4 regions of the Dysgonomonas termitidis genome follow, and region 1 is predicted to be linked to each of the others. Evidence: riboswitches for the same ligand, from Rfam matches in the RefSeq annotation. Region 1 holds a riboswitch; each other region holds the start of a gene.
The links. Region 1 has a riboswitch for cobalamin ahead of ACYQ3L_RS14405 (cobyric acid synthase). Riboswitches for the same ligand answer to the same signal wherever they lie in the genome.

Region 1 (3,385 bases):
CGCTTATATTCTCTAAATCACTGCTGGTGACGCCGGAGGGCAGGCGCTCCAGATTATATCTGCACTCCTCGGTGAGTTGTTCTTTATCAAATGCCATATGCACAGAACAGTTGTATCCTGCATGGTACAGGATACGGGCTACGGCCAGTCCGTCACCACCGTTGTTACCTTTTCCGGTAAGGAAGAGCAGGGGATAATCTTTCTCTACATTGTTGCATATCCATTGTGCGATGGAATTGGACGCTCTTTCCATTAATTCTATCGAACTGATAGGTTCATTTTCGATAGTATGCCGGTCAGCTTCCTTTATTTGTGCGCCTGTTAGTATTTTCATATATCAAAGGTTTATATTATCGGTTAACAATCAGCAGTAAACAGTAGCTGATGACTTATTATTTTAAAATTACGACTTGTTAAAACTTGACAAACTTTACACTTTTCAGTAAACAGTCAGCAGTGAACAGTAAACAGTCATCAACTTGTATCTCGTGTCTTGTCTACTCGTATCTCATATAACTTTCAAATTTTATTTATATAACTTATTTAGTATAGATAAAGTTCTAAATGATTCCTTACAAAAAATTGACTAAAAGAAAATAACTTCCCCGCCATCCGAATCTGCAAAATCTTTCAGTAAGGATTGCATATATTTTACGGCTTCATCCAAACCCTCTTTTCCGCTATATCCGTTTATAATAGCCAGAAAACTTATTGTGCTTAGTTCTATCTTTGTCCGCTCATTGTCACTTGTCGGTGTTCCCACACCACCGGTAGCATCGCGATATACCGGGATTCCTTCAATATTCAGCATACCCCGCCCGATCCCTTCATAGGGTTCATCGGTCATCCCGACACCTAATGTCAGCGTGTTGCCTTTTATCTTATCTGCATCGAATCCTCCGATAGAATAACCTGTACGGATAGAAACCAGATTAATGAGGTCTACCAGTGTATCTATCTGATACAAGGGCAATTCTCTGACTATTCGGCGGCAAAGGGCTTCAGACGATGGACGGTAGCGGTTCGGGTCTTTTCCGAACTTTTTATATGCTGCACGGGTAGCGGCGATAGCCGGATTCTTCTTTATATCTTCTATCTGGTGATTTGCCTTGTATTCAGCGACACAGTTATCTATGAGTTTCCATAATTCCTCATTGTGAGGGGTATTCTTTACTTTGGCACAAATGGCTGCTCCGGCAAAAGCGGGGCAGGATTTCCTTATTTCCTCCGACACCTTTATTTCTATCATTCTAATAATATATCTCGATTAACAGAATTTCAAAGTTACAATTTTCGTATTGTATAACCTCAATAAAAAGCTATCTTTGTAACTGTTTTGGTGATGTAAACAGATACTCGTCTTTTACATGAAAAGGGAATCCGGTCAGAATCCGGAACAGTGCCCGCTACTGTGGTCTCTATTCAGTTAACAATGTTTCTGAAAAAAGTCTTTGAGCAATACCAAATACCACTGTTTCACAGTAATCAGTGATACAGTAATCAGTTAACAGTTTTTTTGACTGTTTACTGATAACTGCTAACTGTTTACTGAAAATGGGAAGGCCGTTCAAAGATGGAGCAAGTCAGGAAACCTGCCGGACAAAATATTCGGTTTTTATATCCCCGGGGTCAGGGGTGTATTAAAATACATAAGAACTAAAATATCAGAGGATCTAAAATAATGACGAAAAGGCTCAATCCCATCATGTTTGCGGGAACAGGCAGTGATGTAGGTAAAAGTATTATTACATCGGCCTTTTGCCGCATATTTCTGCAAGACGGTTATCAGCCGGCTCCATTCAAGGCGCAGAATATGGCTCTCAATTCATATGCTACCCCCGAAGGGCTTGAAATAGGACGTGCGCAGGCCGTTCAGGCCGAGGCTGCGGGTGTTCCCTGCCATACCGATATGAATCCTTTGTTGCTGAAGCCTACGACTGATAAGGTCTGTCAGGTCGTGTTGAATGGCAAACCGGTGGGAAACCAGCATGCTTATGAGTATTTCAGGGTGGAAGGGCGCGAAGAATTACGGAAGGAAGTAAATGATGCATTCGACCGTCTGGCCCGGCGGTACAACCCTATTGTAATGGAAGGGGCGGGCAGTATCTCCGAAATCAATCTGCGGGCTGTGGACCTTGTGAATATGCCGATGGCGATACATGCCGGGGCTAATGTAATATTGGTAGCGGATATAGACAGGGGCGGAGTGTTCGCTTCGGTGTATGGTTCTGTAATGTTACTTACTGAGGAAGAGCGCAGGTATGTGAAAGGTATCCTTATCAATAAGTTCCGGGGTGATATCAGGCTTTTCGAATCGGGAGTGAAAATGATTGAAGACTTGTGCGGTATTCCTGTTATCGGGGTGGTACCTTATTATAAGGATATATATATTGAAGAGGAAGATTCAGTGATGCTGCAAACCAAGAACTTGCAGGCAACACATGGCAAGGTGAATGTGGCTGTTATCCTGCTTCGTCATTTATCCAACTTTACCGATTTCAATGTGCTGGAACGTGATCCCCGCGTACATCTGTATTATACCAATAATACGGATGAAATAGAAAAGGCGGATATTGTGCTTGTTCCCGGAAGTAAGAGTACTCTTTCCGACCTGTACGAACTGCGTCGCAACGGTGTAGCACAAAGTATTGTGAAAGCACATAAGAACGGAGCTACGGTAGTAGGCATCTGCGGTGGTTATCAGATAATGGGGCAGGAGGTATGTGACCCCAATCATGTGGAAAGCAATATTGAGCGCCTGCCCGGATTGGGCTTGCTGCCTGTAACTACGCAGATGGAAGGGGAGAAAGTGACCCGTCAGGTGAAGTTTTCTTTTCTTGGTTCTGATACTGTTTGCGAAGGATATGAGATACATATGGGGGCGACTGTCCCTGTCGGGAATGCAGGTCTTTCGCTGCTGAATAAGCTGGAAGGCGGCCGTACTGACGGCTATTTCCTGAATGAGAAATGTTTTGGTACATATATACATGGTATTCTTGATAATGGGGCTGTCATAGATTATCTGTTAGCTCCTTATGCCGCAAAGTTGTCCGATGTGCCATTCGACTTCAAGGCGTTTAAGGAAGAACAATACGATAAACTTGCCGACCATGTGCGTAAGCATGTAGATATGGAACTGGTGTATAAGATAATCACCCCCTCCTGCCTCCCCCAAAATGGGGAGGTAACAGAGGATGGTATTGACCAAAAGCCCCCTCTGTCGGAAGGGGGTTGGGGGAGGTGGCAATGATTGACGGACACGGCGATGATATATATACTCACGGAAAGAAGATTGTAAGCAATTTCAGTTCCAATATACGCAGCGGGCAGGATTTATCCGCCTTGCAGAATCATCTATGTGCTCATATCAGTGCTATACATTCTT
Region 2 (3,385 bases), 290 kb from region 1:
GGCAAATCTTCCTGGAGGATTTAGGTAACCAAACGGTGAATATAGGCGAGTTCCTGGGTGTGGTTGCGGCTGTAAAATATATCATCGAAAATGATTTCCATCCCAGGGTTATTTACACAGACAGCATTACGGCTATAACCTGGTTTAACAACAAAAGAACGGCATCAGGGAAGAGAAATACGGAACTGGAGAAAGCCGGGGTCTTTTTGAAAGTGTTTTCTGCAGAAGTAGATAAGATTGATGTATTGCACTGGAAAAATGATTTATGGGGGGAAACTCCGGCGGATTTCGGATGCAAATGATAAGATGTGAATATTGTTAGACCGGTGCTTTCCTGTCTTTCCTGACAGGAAAGCACGCTTATTTTAATGATTACTATGGCAAAGAAAAAATCGGAAATAGATAAACTGGTAAGCTTACCGGAGAAAGAATACCTGGAGCTGCTGGAAGCCCAAATGACTCTCAACGCGTTGAAAATAGCGGGAGTGGAAGAGCTTCCCCTGTATAAGGGTATCAAAAGCATTATAGAAGACGGACGGGTGGAAATACATAATAAGCCCATACAAAAAAGATACAGGTGAAATTAATCTTTATCTTTGTAAGCATCCCGGAACAGAGAAGAAAAAGGGGCCGTATACAAAAACAAATAAAACCGAATGAATAAGAAGCAACTGACAACCCTGGCCGCCAGGAAAGCCGGGGTATCCCAAAAATATATAGCCGACAGCTTAAACCCGGTATTGGAAACTATTATAGAAGTATTGTCCGGAGGGAACAATATCACCATACAAGGTTTCGGGTCATTTCAGGTAAAGACAATGAAGGAACGCAAGTCAAGAAATCCGAAGACAGGAGAGTTGATTGTCCTTCCGGAAAGGAAGGTTGTTAAGTTTAAGCTGGCAAACGGAAACCAGGTAAAATGACCCGCTTTCTATCCTACCTGTACCTGATGCGAATTATTCTTCTAAATTAATTCATATTAATTAGGATTAGTTTTGAAATTTATCCTACCTTTGTCAACTGTTTTGGTGCCACTTTCTGCATTCGTAGATAGTGGTGAAGAGGGAATCAGGTGCAAATCCTGAACAGACCCGCTGCTGTGAGTTCTTAATAGTTTTACACATTCTTATGCCACTGGATAAATCCGGGAAGGCGTGTAAAATGGAACGAGTCAGAAAACCTGCCAGAGCAAATTTTGTCAGGTCTTTTTTGTGTCCTACTTTTTATATTTGGACCTTACTCTTGTAAAGTCTATGTATCCAGAATACAAAAAAGAATTGTCAAAAGGAGTTTTATGAAGATAAAACTGTATATGGTTATTATTGTAAGTCCATAGTATTAAACCATGTCCAAGTATGGTCTCATGTATGAAATAGTACTATACGATACAAATAATTGCTTATATTCAGATAGTTATATCTTTAACTTCTATTGTCAGAAGACCTGCCAAAGTATATATTTTCATCTTTCGCGGAAAAAGATTGAAAAAACGGGAGAATTATCTCTGTATTTAAGCTTTTGTATTTCGAGAACGGGTTGTGTTTTATAGTAACCTTGTGCCCATCGTATCGGTTGGTAGCATAAGTTTATATTATAGGCACTTCTGTCTTGGTTATCATTATATTATAAATCATCTAAAAATAAAAACAATGAAAAAGATATGTAAGAGATGTTCTGCGTCATTCAGTTGCAGGGAGGACAGGATAGAATTATGCAGTTGTCGTAAGGTAAGTCTTGTTATAGGAGTCCGTGATTATATAAAAGATAATTACCGGGACTGCTTGTGTCCCAAGTGTTTACAGGAAGCAAATACTTCCTTCTATGCATTTGATGTAAATCCTAAGTTCCTGAATAAGAACAAAAATGAATGATTTATAAAGAACTATATTACAGGAAAATAGCAAAATCTTGTTTTAAATTTACAATTTATTATAAATTTAGTCATTAATTCGTTTAATTGTATAGGTAAGTTTCCTTAAATTTGAAACTGGAAAGCATTTCAATACTGATTATATTCAGGTTGGAGTAATCGGTTTATGATCTTCTGTTCGTTTTAGCCATATAGCAGAAGATTATAAACTGAAAATTGTGCGGATAATCAAAAAATTATAAATAATAAACAATATCAGACATGCTACAAGAATTTACTCTAGGCGAAGGTAAAGCAATAATCAACTTCACTCTGAAATTTTGCGACACGCGGCAGAAAATACTTAACAGTTATGGATTCCATAGAGTTATAGAAGTCTTTATTCAGAAACTGAAGAAAGATGAAATAATTATCTATGAATATTATATCAAAGAATTCAAGACTGATGAGGAATTTGAAAAAACGCTGATAGAGGCATTTAAATTGCTTACTGTCTGCAATCCTGATGAAGTACAGAATGTGCATGGAAAATATGCTATCTTCTTCAATGATAAAGACTTGTTTATAGAACTGATAGAATTGCTTTATAGCTTCTGGCGCAGGCTTGAGCGATATACTATCGTCCACAACAGTTCGATAGGCAGTGGTTTGCAGAGCGTTCGTTTTATGCAGGCCAACGAATTGTTCAATGAGCTTATCCTTTCGATATACCGCCGTATCGAAGAAACTGTTATCGGTTACCAATATCGTGTTTACCGTCAATTAACAGCAGGCGCGAATGCAGCTCTTACGCTTAGCGATATCAGCTGGAATTGTCCTGTGGAATACAATGGACTGGCTCCTATACCGTTCATTACGGCAGTAATGTTTAATCCTCCGTTTATCTCTTACACCAAACGAAATACGCGTGACGGTATTTTCCAGGAACATAATATAAATCCTATTGAGAATATCGTTCTCAACGAGGACGACTGGTTCCTGTTCCCTGCTAAAGTTGGGAATATGCTGACATTTGTCTATTTCCATAAAGATTTTATGGTTCATGGTTTTGCTTTGGCAAACCTCTTCGAACTGGCAAAAGAAAGCGAATATATCGGTAAAAAACCGGATATTATCTATGTCTTTGGCTATCCGGACGGACATGAAGAAAAACGTACATTCTATTACAAAGATAAAAAGAACGATATCCTTATCGGTTATGCGAACCATTGCGACGATATAGACTATTTCGGGTATATGAAAAAAATGTTGCTCACACTGCATAATGTGAAGCAAATGGAAAAGCACCGCTTGCCGATACATGGGGCGATGGTAAACATTGCACTGAAAAACGGAAAAGAGTCGAATATCATTATTATGGGAGACAGTGGGGCCGGAAAGTCTGAAAGCCTTGAAGCTTTCCGTACGCTGAACGAAAAATATATCCGCCATATGCGTATCATATTTGATGATATGGGCTATCTGAAAAAAGAGACGGATGGCACAATAAAGGGTTATGGAACGGAGATCGGTGCA
Region 3 (3,385 bases), on a different contig from region 1:
GCTCTTTAGTCAGCTTGATGAAGTTCACAGCATAACCGGATACACGGATTGTGAGTTGAGGGTATTTCTCGGGGTGCTCCATCGCATCAACCAATAGTTGACGGTCGAACACATTCACATTCAGGTGATGACCCGTTTGCAAGAAATATCCATCCATCAGTCCTGCAAGGTTCTGAGCCTCTTCCTCACGGTTCTTACCCAGTGTATTAGGAGTGATGGCGAATGTATAAGATATACCGTCGTTTGCATGTTCGAACGGAAGTTTAGCTACCGATGACAATGATGCTACGGCTCCTCTGGTATCGCGTCCGTGCATCGGATTAGCACCCGGTGCAAAAGGAGTTCCGTCGCGGCGTCCGTCTGGAGTATTTCCCGTTTTCTTGCCATAAACGACATTAGATGTGATAGTCAATACCGACTGGGTCGGGATCGCGTCTTTATACATTTTGCGCTTACGGATTTTTTGCATGAACGTCTCCACTATATCTATGGCAAACTGGTCTGTATTATCGTCATTGTTTCCGAAAGGAACATAATCTTTTTCCTGTATATAGTCTACCGCATCTCCGTCAGCATCCCTTACAATACGTACTCTTCCGTATTTTATGGCGGCAAACGAGTCCGCGATGATAGAAAGGCCGGATACGCCAAAGGCTTGTGTGCGTACGATATCTACATCATGCAGAGCCATTTCGAGGGCCTCATATGAGTATTTATCATGCATATAATGGATAATATTCAGTGCTTTCACATAAGTCTCGGCAACCCAGTCGAGGGTACGGTCAAACTTTTCCCATACTTCGTCAAATTCGAGATAATCGCCCGAAATCTTTTCTACCCAGTGTTTAGGCAATACCTGAGCCTTTGTTTTCTCATCTTTACCTCCATTGATAGTATAAAGCAATGCTTTCGGCAGGTTGGCACGGGCTCCGAAAAATTGCATCTGGTGCCCGATACGCATTGGCGATACACAGCATGCAATACCATAATCATCTCCCAGTTGCGGACGCATAAGATCGTCATTTTCGTATTGGAGAGAAGATGTATCGATAGATACCTTCGCACAGTATTTCTTCCATGCCTCAGGTAATCGGTCGCTCCACAGGATTGTAAGATTCGGTTCCGGTGCCGGGCCTAAATTATAGAGGGTGTGCAGCATACGGTAACTGTTTTTGGTTACCATCGTACGCCCGTTATTGGTCATTCCGCCGATCGACTCGGTAACCCAGACAGGGTCTCCCGAGAATAGTTCATTATATTCGTTTGTACGGAGGAAGCGAACAATACGGAGTTTCATTACAAAATGGTCGATCATCTCCTGAGCTTCTTTCTCTGTGATAATGCCATCTTTTAAGTCCCGTTCGATGTAAATATCGAGGAAGGTGGTCACACGTCCCAGGCTCATTGCTGCGCCATTCTGGTCTTTAATAGCTCCCAGATAACCAAAATACGTCCACTGGATAGCTTCCTGAGCATTGGTCGCGGGATTTGAAATGTCGAATCCATAATCAGCAGCCATGCGTTTCAGGGCTTTCAGTGCCTGTATCTGTGAATTCAGTTCTTCCCGAAGACGGATCAGATCATCTGTCATAACGATAGGGTCACATTCCTTGTAACGCTTTTCACGCTCGGCAATCAACCTGTCTACACCATAAAGAGCAATACGGCGATAGTCTCCGATAATACGACCACGTCCGTATGCATCGGGCAGGCCTGTTAATAAGCCGTTGCTTCTGGCGCGGCGGATACTGTCGGTATATGCCGAAAATACACCTTCGTTATGAGTTTTACGATATTTGGAAAATATTTCTGTTGTAACCGGATCGAGTTTGTAGCCGTATTCTTCAAGGCTTTGCTGTACCATGCGAAGCCCGCCGTTAGGGAAGATAGCTCTCTTGAGAGGTTTGTCTGTCTGTACACCTACTATTTTTTCCAGATCCTTGTCTATATACCCTGCGCCATAAGCATCGATCTGAGAAGGAATTCTGGTTTCAGCGTCATAAACACCTTTTTCTTTTTCAACCTTAAACATCTCGCTTAGCTTATTCCATAGCTTTGTAGTGGCATCTGTTGCGCCTTCCAGGAAAGATTCATCTCCTGTATATTCTGTATAATTTTTTAAGATAAAATCATTTATATCGATTTTTTCTTTCCACTTGGTCCCTTTAAAATCTTTATATGCTTCCATTTGTTATTATTTAAATTCAACTTGGCGTTTCAATAATTAAAAACCGGACATATAGATATATCACAAAAAGCATGCCCAATTTCTTCTAAAAAAGAATAAACATGGCTCTCGGAACTTAAGGAAACAGAAAAAATAATAATGAATCCTCACCTTGTAGTGAGAGAATCTTTTTATGGTTCTCAAGCCTTATTTCCCGAAAGCTTTTTAATTGATCAATTCTGGCAGGTCTTCTGACAATAGAAGTCAAAGATATAACTATCTGAATATAAGCAATTATTTGTATCGTATAGTACTATTTCATACATGAGACCATACTTAGGCATGGTTTAATACTATGAACATACAATAATAAGCGTATACAGCTTTATCTTCATAAAACCTCTTTAGACAATCCTTTTTTGTATTCCGGATACATAGACTTTACCAGAGTAATTTCCACGTATAAAAAAGTAGGACACAAAAAAGACCTGACAAAATTTGCTCTGGCAGGTTTTCTGACTCGTTCCATTTTACACGCCTTCCCGGATTTATCCAGTGGCATAAGAATGTGTAAAACTATTAAGAACTCACAGCAGCGGGTCTGTTCAGGATTTGCACCTGATTCCCTCTTCACCACTATCTACGAATGCAGAAAGTGGCACCAAAACAGTTGACAAAGGTAGGATAAATTTCAAAACTAATCCTAATTAATATGAATTAATTTAGAAGAATAATTCGCATCAGGTACAGGTAGGATAGAAAGCGGGTCATTTTACCTGGTTTCCGTTTGCCAGCTTAAACTTAACAACCTTCCTTTCCGGAAGGACAATCAACTCTCCTGTCTTCGGATTTCTTGACTTGCGTTCCTTCATTGTCTTTACCTGAAATGACCCGAAACCTTGTATGGTGATATTGTTCCCTCCGGACAATACTTCTATAATAGTTTCCAATACCGGGTTTAAGCTGTCGGCTATATATTTTTGGGATACCCCGGCTTTCCTGGCGGCCAGGGTTGTCAGTTGCTTCTTATTCATTCGGTTTTATTTGTTTTTGTATACGGCCCCTTTTTCTTCTCTGTTCCGGGATGCTTACAAAGATAAAGATTAATTTCACCTGTATCTTTTTTGTATGGGCTTATTATGTATTTCCACCCGTCCGTCTTCTATAATGCTTTTGATACCCTTATACAGGGGAAGCTCTTCCACTCCCGCTATTTTC
Region 4 (3,385 bases), 600 kb from region 1:
TTTATGTTAAATTACATGAGAGAGTTTTTTGACAGTAAAAGTTAATATGTCTAATCACAATAATTGTAAAGTGCCTTTCAGAGAGATAGAAGTCCTTGAGTGCTGTTTTTCAGAATCTATAAAATAGCTGTAGATACTGATTATAAGAAATAGTTATTAAGGCTTATCATAGATTATTCGGGGTTAAACCGTGACTATTTCAATTCATATTTATGAATAAGACACATAGACAAGCAGGCTATGCCGGCTTAGCCAATGTTGTGCGACCGCTTACTGTTTATGAACTACTTACATAGACATTTCTACTCCGCTACTCACTCCCTTAGCATATACCATTCTTACCCTATGCTCGATAGGTATTTATCTGGAAGTCTTTGTTTTATACAAGGGAATCATGGTTGACAAGTGGCTGCCGGCATTTCGTATTCCGAATATTCTGAAGCATTGCCGGAATCGAATCGTTTACCTTCTTTATAATAGTAAAAGCTGTTCTTCGTAGTTTTTGCAAAACGCATAAATACGATATATATTTTTATTTTAGCTTTTCTTTTTTCTGGCAAGTTGTTTTAACCAGAGCTCCATGATAGCATCGGCTATTTCCTGGGCTTCTTCCCTGTTCAAAATATGGTTCTGGTATATATAGTCGCCAGCTTGTGATCAACCGGATTAAATGTGTTGGAAATAAAATAGTTACAATAAATCTTGCCATGTCCTTGCATATACAGGGAAAACAAGGTTGTCCCGGAGTATAAATACCCCTTGTAGAAGCTCTGTGGACAGGGCAAATTTTCCTGGAGGATTTAGGCAACCAAACGGTGAATATCGGCGAGTTCCTGGGGGTGGTTGCGGCTGTAAAATATATCATTGAAAATAATTACCATCCCAGGGTTATTTATACAGACAGCTTTACGGCTATAACCTGGCTTAACAACAAAAAAACGGCATCAGGGAAGAAAAATACGGAATTGGGGAAAGCCGAAGTCTTTTTGAAAGTGTTTTCTACGGAAGTGGATAAGATTAAAATATTACATTGGAAAAATGATTTATGGGGAGAAAATCCGGCAGATTTTGGGTGTAAATGATAAGACATGAATATTGTTAGACCGGTGCCTTCTGGTTCGCAGGAATAGGAAGGCACGCTTATTTTAATGAATGTTATGGCAAAGAAGAAATCGGAAATAGATAAACTGGTAAGCTTGGCCGCGAAGAAAGCCGGGGTATCCCAGAAATACATAGCCGACAGCTTAAGCCCGGTACTGGAAACTATTATAGAGGTATTGTCCGGAGGAAACAATATCACCATACAAGGTTTCGGGTCATTCCAGGTAAAAACCATGAAGGAACGCAAGTCAAGAAATCCGAAGACCGGGGAGTTAATTGTCCTTCCGGAAAGGATGGTTGTTAAGTTTAAGCTGACAAACGGAAACCCGGTAAAATGACCCGCTTTTTATCCTGCCTGTACCTGATGCGAATTATTCTTCTAAATTAATTCATATTAATTAGGATTAGTTTTGAAATTTATCCTACCTTTGTCTACTGTTTTGGTGCCACTTTCTGCATTCGTAGATAGTGGTGAAGAGGGAATCAGGTGCAAATCCTGAACAGACCCGCTGCTGTGAGTTCTTAATAGTTTTACACATTCTTATGCCACTGGATAAATCCGGGAAGGCGTGTAAAATGGAACGAGTCAGAAAACCTGCCAGAGCAAATTTTGTCAGGTCTTTTTTGTGTCCTACTTTTTATATTTGGACCTTACTCTTGTAAAGTCTATGTATCCAGAATACAAAAAAGAATTGTCAAAAGGAGTTTTATGAAGATAAAACTGTATATGGTTATTATTGTAAGTCCATAGTATTAAACCATGTCCAAGTATGGTCTCATGTATGAAATAGTACTATACGATACAAATAATTGCTTATATTCAGATAGTTATATCTTTAACTTCTATTGTCAGAAGACCTGCCAAGATTGATTAGTTTAAAGCTTTCGGGAAATGAAGCTGAAGAACACTGATAGGAAATCAATCTGCGCTTTGTGCTTTTGCCTTTCTTATTCACTCAATCTTCATTATAATTAATTTTCTGTAAGCTATTTGATAACGTTCATTTAGCTAAAAATGTATTTGCATAATACTAAAAAACTAATTTCGATAGTTGTACTATTGAATATTTTTCAGTTTGCTCATGGTCAAAGTAAACTGGACAGTATTCAACATCTCAAAGAGGTTGTTGTTACGGTCAGATCATATAAAGAAGTAATTCCCGCACAAAAGTTAACAGGCGAAGACCTAAAGGCTCTCAATAGTTTCTCTGTTGCTGATGCCATCAGATATTTTTCAGGGATACAAGTTAAGGACTATGGAGGCATAGGAGGACTCAAAACAGTCAATATCCGCAGTATGGGTACGCATCATGTAGGCGTATTTTATGATGGTATACAATTGGGAAATGCCCAGAATGGACAAATCGACTTAGGAAAATTCTCCCTCGACAACATGGAGGATATTTCCCTATATAATGGGCAGAAGAGCGACATATTTCAGCCGGCTAAAGATTTTGGTTCATCTGGCTCAGTATATCTTCACACTAGAACTCCTCAATTTTCAAAAAACAAAAATTATAACCTGAAAACTACTTTAAAGACCGGTTCTTTCGACTTAATAAACCCTTCGGTCTTATACGAACACAAAATAGGCAATGACTTAAAAGCTTCTTTTAATGTCGAAATGATGAATACTTCGGGAAAGTATAAATATCGTTACAAGAGAGTTTATCCAGGTTTAAAAGAAGTGATGTATGATACTACGGCTGTACGCAAAAACGGAGATGTTTTTTCTTTCCGTTCAGAAGCCGGTTTATACGGTACGATCCCTGATGGTTTGTGGAAAGTTAAATTATATTATTATGATTCAAACAGGGGACTTCCGGGAGCTATTGTCAATAATGTGTGGAAAAATTCGCAACGTCAGTGGGACAGGAGCTTTTTTGTGCAAGGCTCTTTTCAAAAAAGTGTAACGAATAAATATGAAATACAGGCTAATGCAAAATTTGCTTACGATTTTATGCGCTTTCTCAATCCGGATACCACGACTATGCGTATTGATAATTCTTTTCATCAACGGGAATGGTATGGCTCATTAGCTAATAAATATGCTATAACTCCGAATTGGGATATCTCGTTATCTACCGATGTACAATATAATTCTCTGAGTTCGGATATGCCCGGCTTTTTCTTCCCCCAGCGGACAACTTCGCTGATAGCACTGGCCAGTGCCGTCGAAATGGGCAATTTCAAAATACAAGGAAGTATCCTTGCCACATTCGTCAATGAAGATCTTAGAATTGGGAACTATAATCCGGATTCTCCCTATCAGGATACTGTTGTT

Region 2: another riboswitch for cobalamin. It lies ahead of ACYQ3L_RS13125 (cysteine-rich CWC family protein); the one in region 1 lies ahead of ACYQ3L_RS14405 (cobyric acid synthase).
Region 3: another riboswitch for cobalamin. It lies ahead of pflB (formate C-acetyltransferase); the one in region 1 lies ahead of ACYQ3L_RS14405 (cobyric acid synthase).
Region 4: another riboswitch for cobalamin. It lies ahead of ACYQ3L_RS16520 (TonB-dependent receptor); the one in region 1 lies ahead of ACYQ3L_RS14405 (cobyric acid synthase).

The regions. Positions count from the first base shown of each region.
Region 1 is NZ_BAAHYD010000002.1:2,444,594-2,447,978, forward strand. Features, by position in the region: gene ACYQ3L_RS14395 (NAD(P)H-hydrate dehydratase) at 1-334, opposite strand, end outside; gene ACYQ3L_RS14400 (B3/B4 domain-containing protein) at 587-1,249, opposite strand; cobalamin riboswitch at 1,321-1,614, shown strand; gene ACYQ3L_RS14405 (cobyric acid synthase) at 1,682-3,250, shown strand; gene ACYQ3L_RS14410 (aminotransferase class I/II-fold pyridoxal phosphate-dependent enzyme) at 3,247-3,385, shown strand, end outside.
Region 2 is NZ_BAAHYD010000002.1:2,151,281-2,154,665, forward strand. Features, by position in the region: gene ACYQ3L_RS13110 (ribonuclease H family protein) at 1-302, shown strand, start outside; gene ACYQ3L_RS13115 (hypothetical protein) at 378-581, shown strand; gene ACYQ3L_RS13120 (HU family DNA-binding protein) at 657-923, shown strand; cobalamin riboswitch at 1,010-1,202, shown strand; gene ACYQ3L_RS13125 (cysteine-rich CWC family protein) at 1,650-1,871, shown strand; gene ACYQ3L_RS13130 (phosphoenolpyruvate carboxykinase (ATP)) at 2,132-3,385, shown strand, end outside.
Region 3 is NZ_BAAHYD010000001.1:946,952-950,336, forward strand. Features, by position in the region: gene pflB (formate C-acetyltransferase) at 1-2,188, opposite strand, end outside; cobalamin riboswitch at 2,656-2,848, opposite strand; gene ACYQ3L_RS03655 (HU family DNA-binding protein) at 2,935-3,201, opposite strand; gene ACYQ3L_RS03660 (hypothetical protein) at 3,277-3,385, opposite strand, start outside.
Region 4 is NZ_BAAHYD010000002.1:3,040,468-3,043,852, reverse strand. Features, by position in the region: gene ACYQ3L_RS16535 (hypothetical protein) at 393-515, opposite strand; gene ACYQ3L_RS16530 (ribonuclease H family protein) at 816-1,082, shown strand; gene ACYQ3L_RS16525 (HU family DNA-binding protein) at 1,158-1,439, shown strand; cobalamin riboswitch at 1,526-1,718, shown strand; gene ACYQ3L_RS16520 (TonB-dependent receptor) at 2,117-3,385, shown strand, end outside.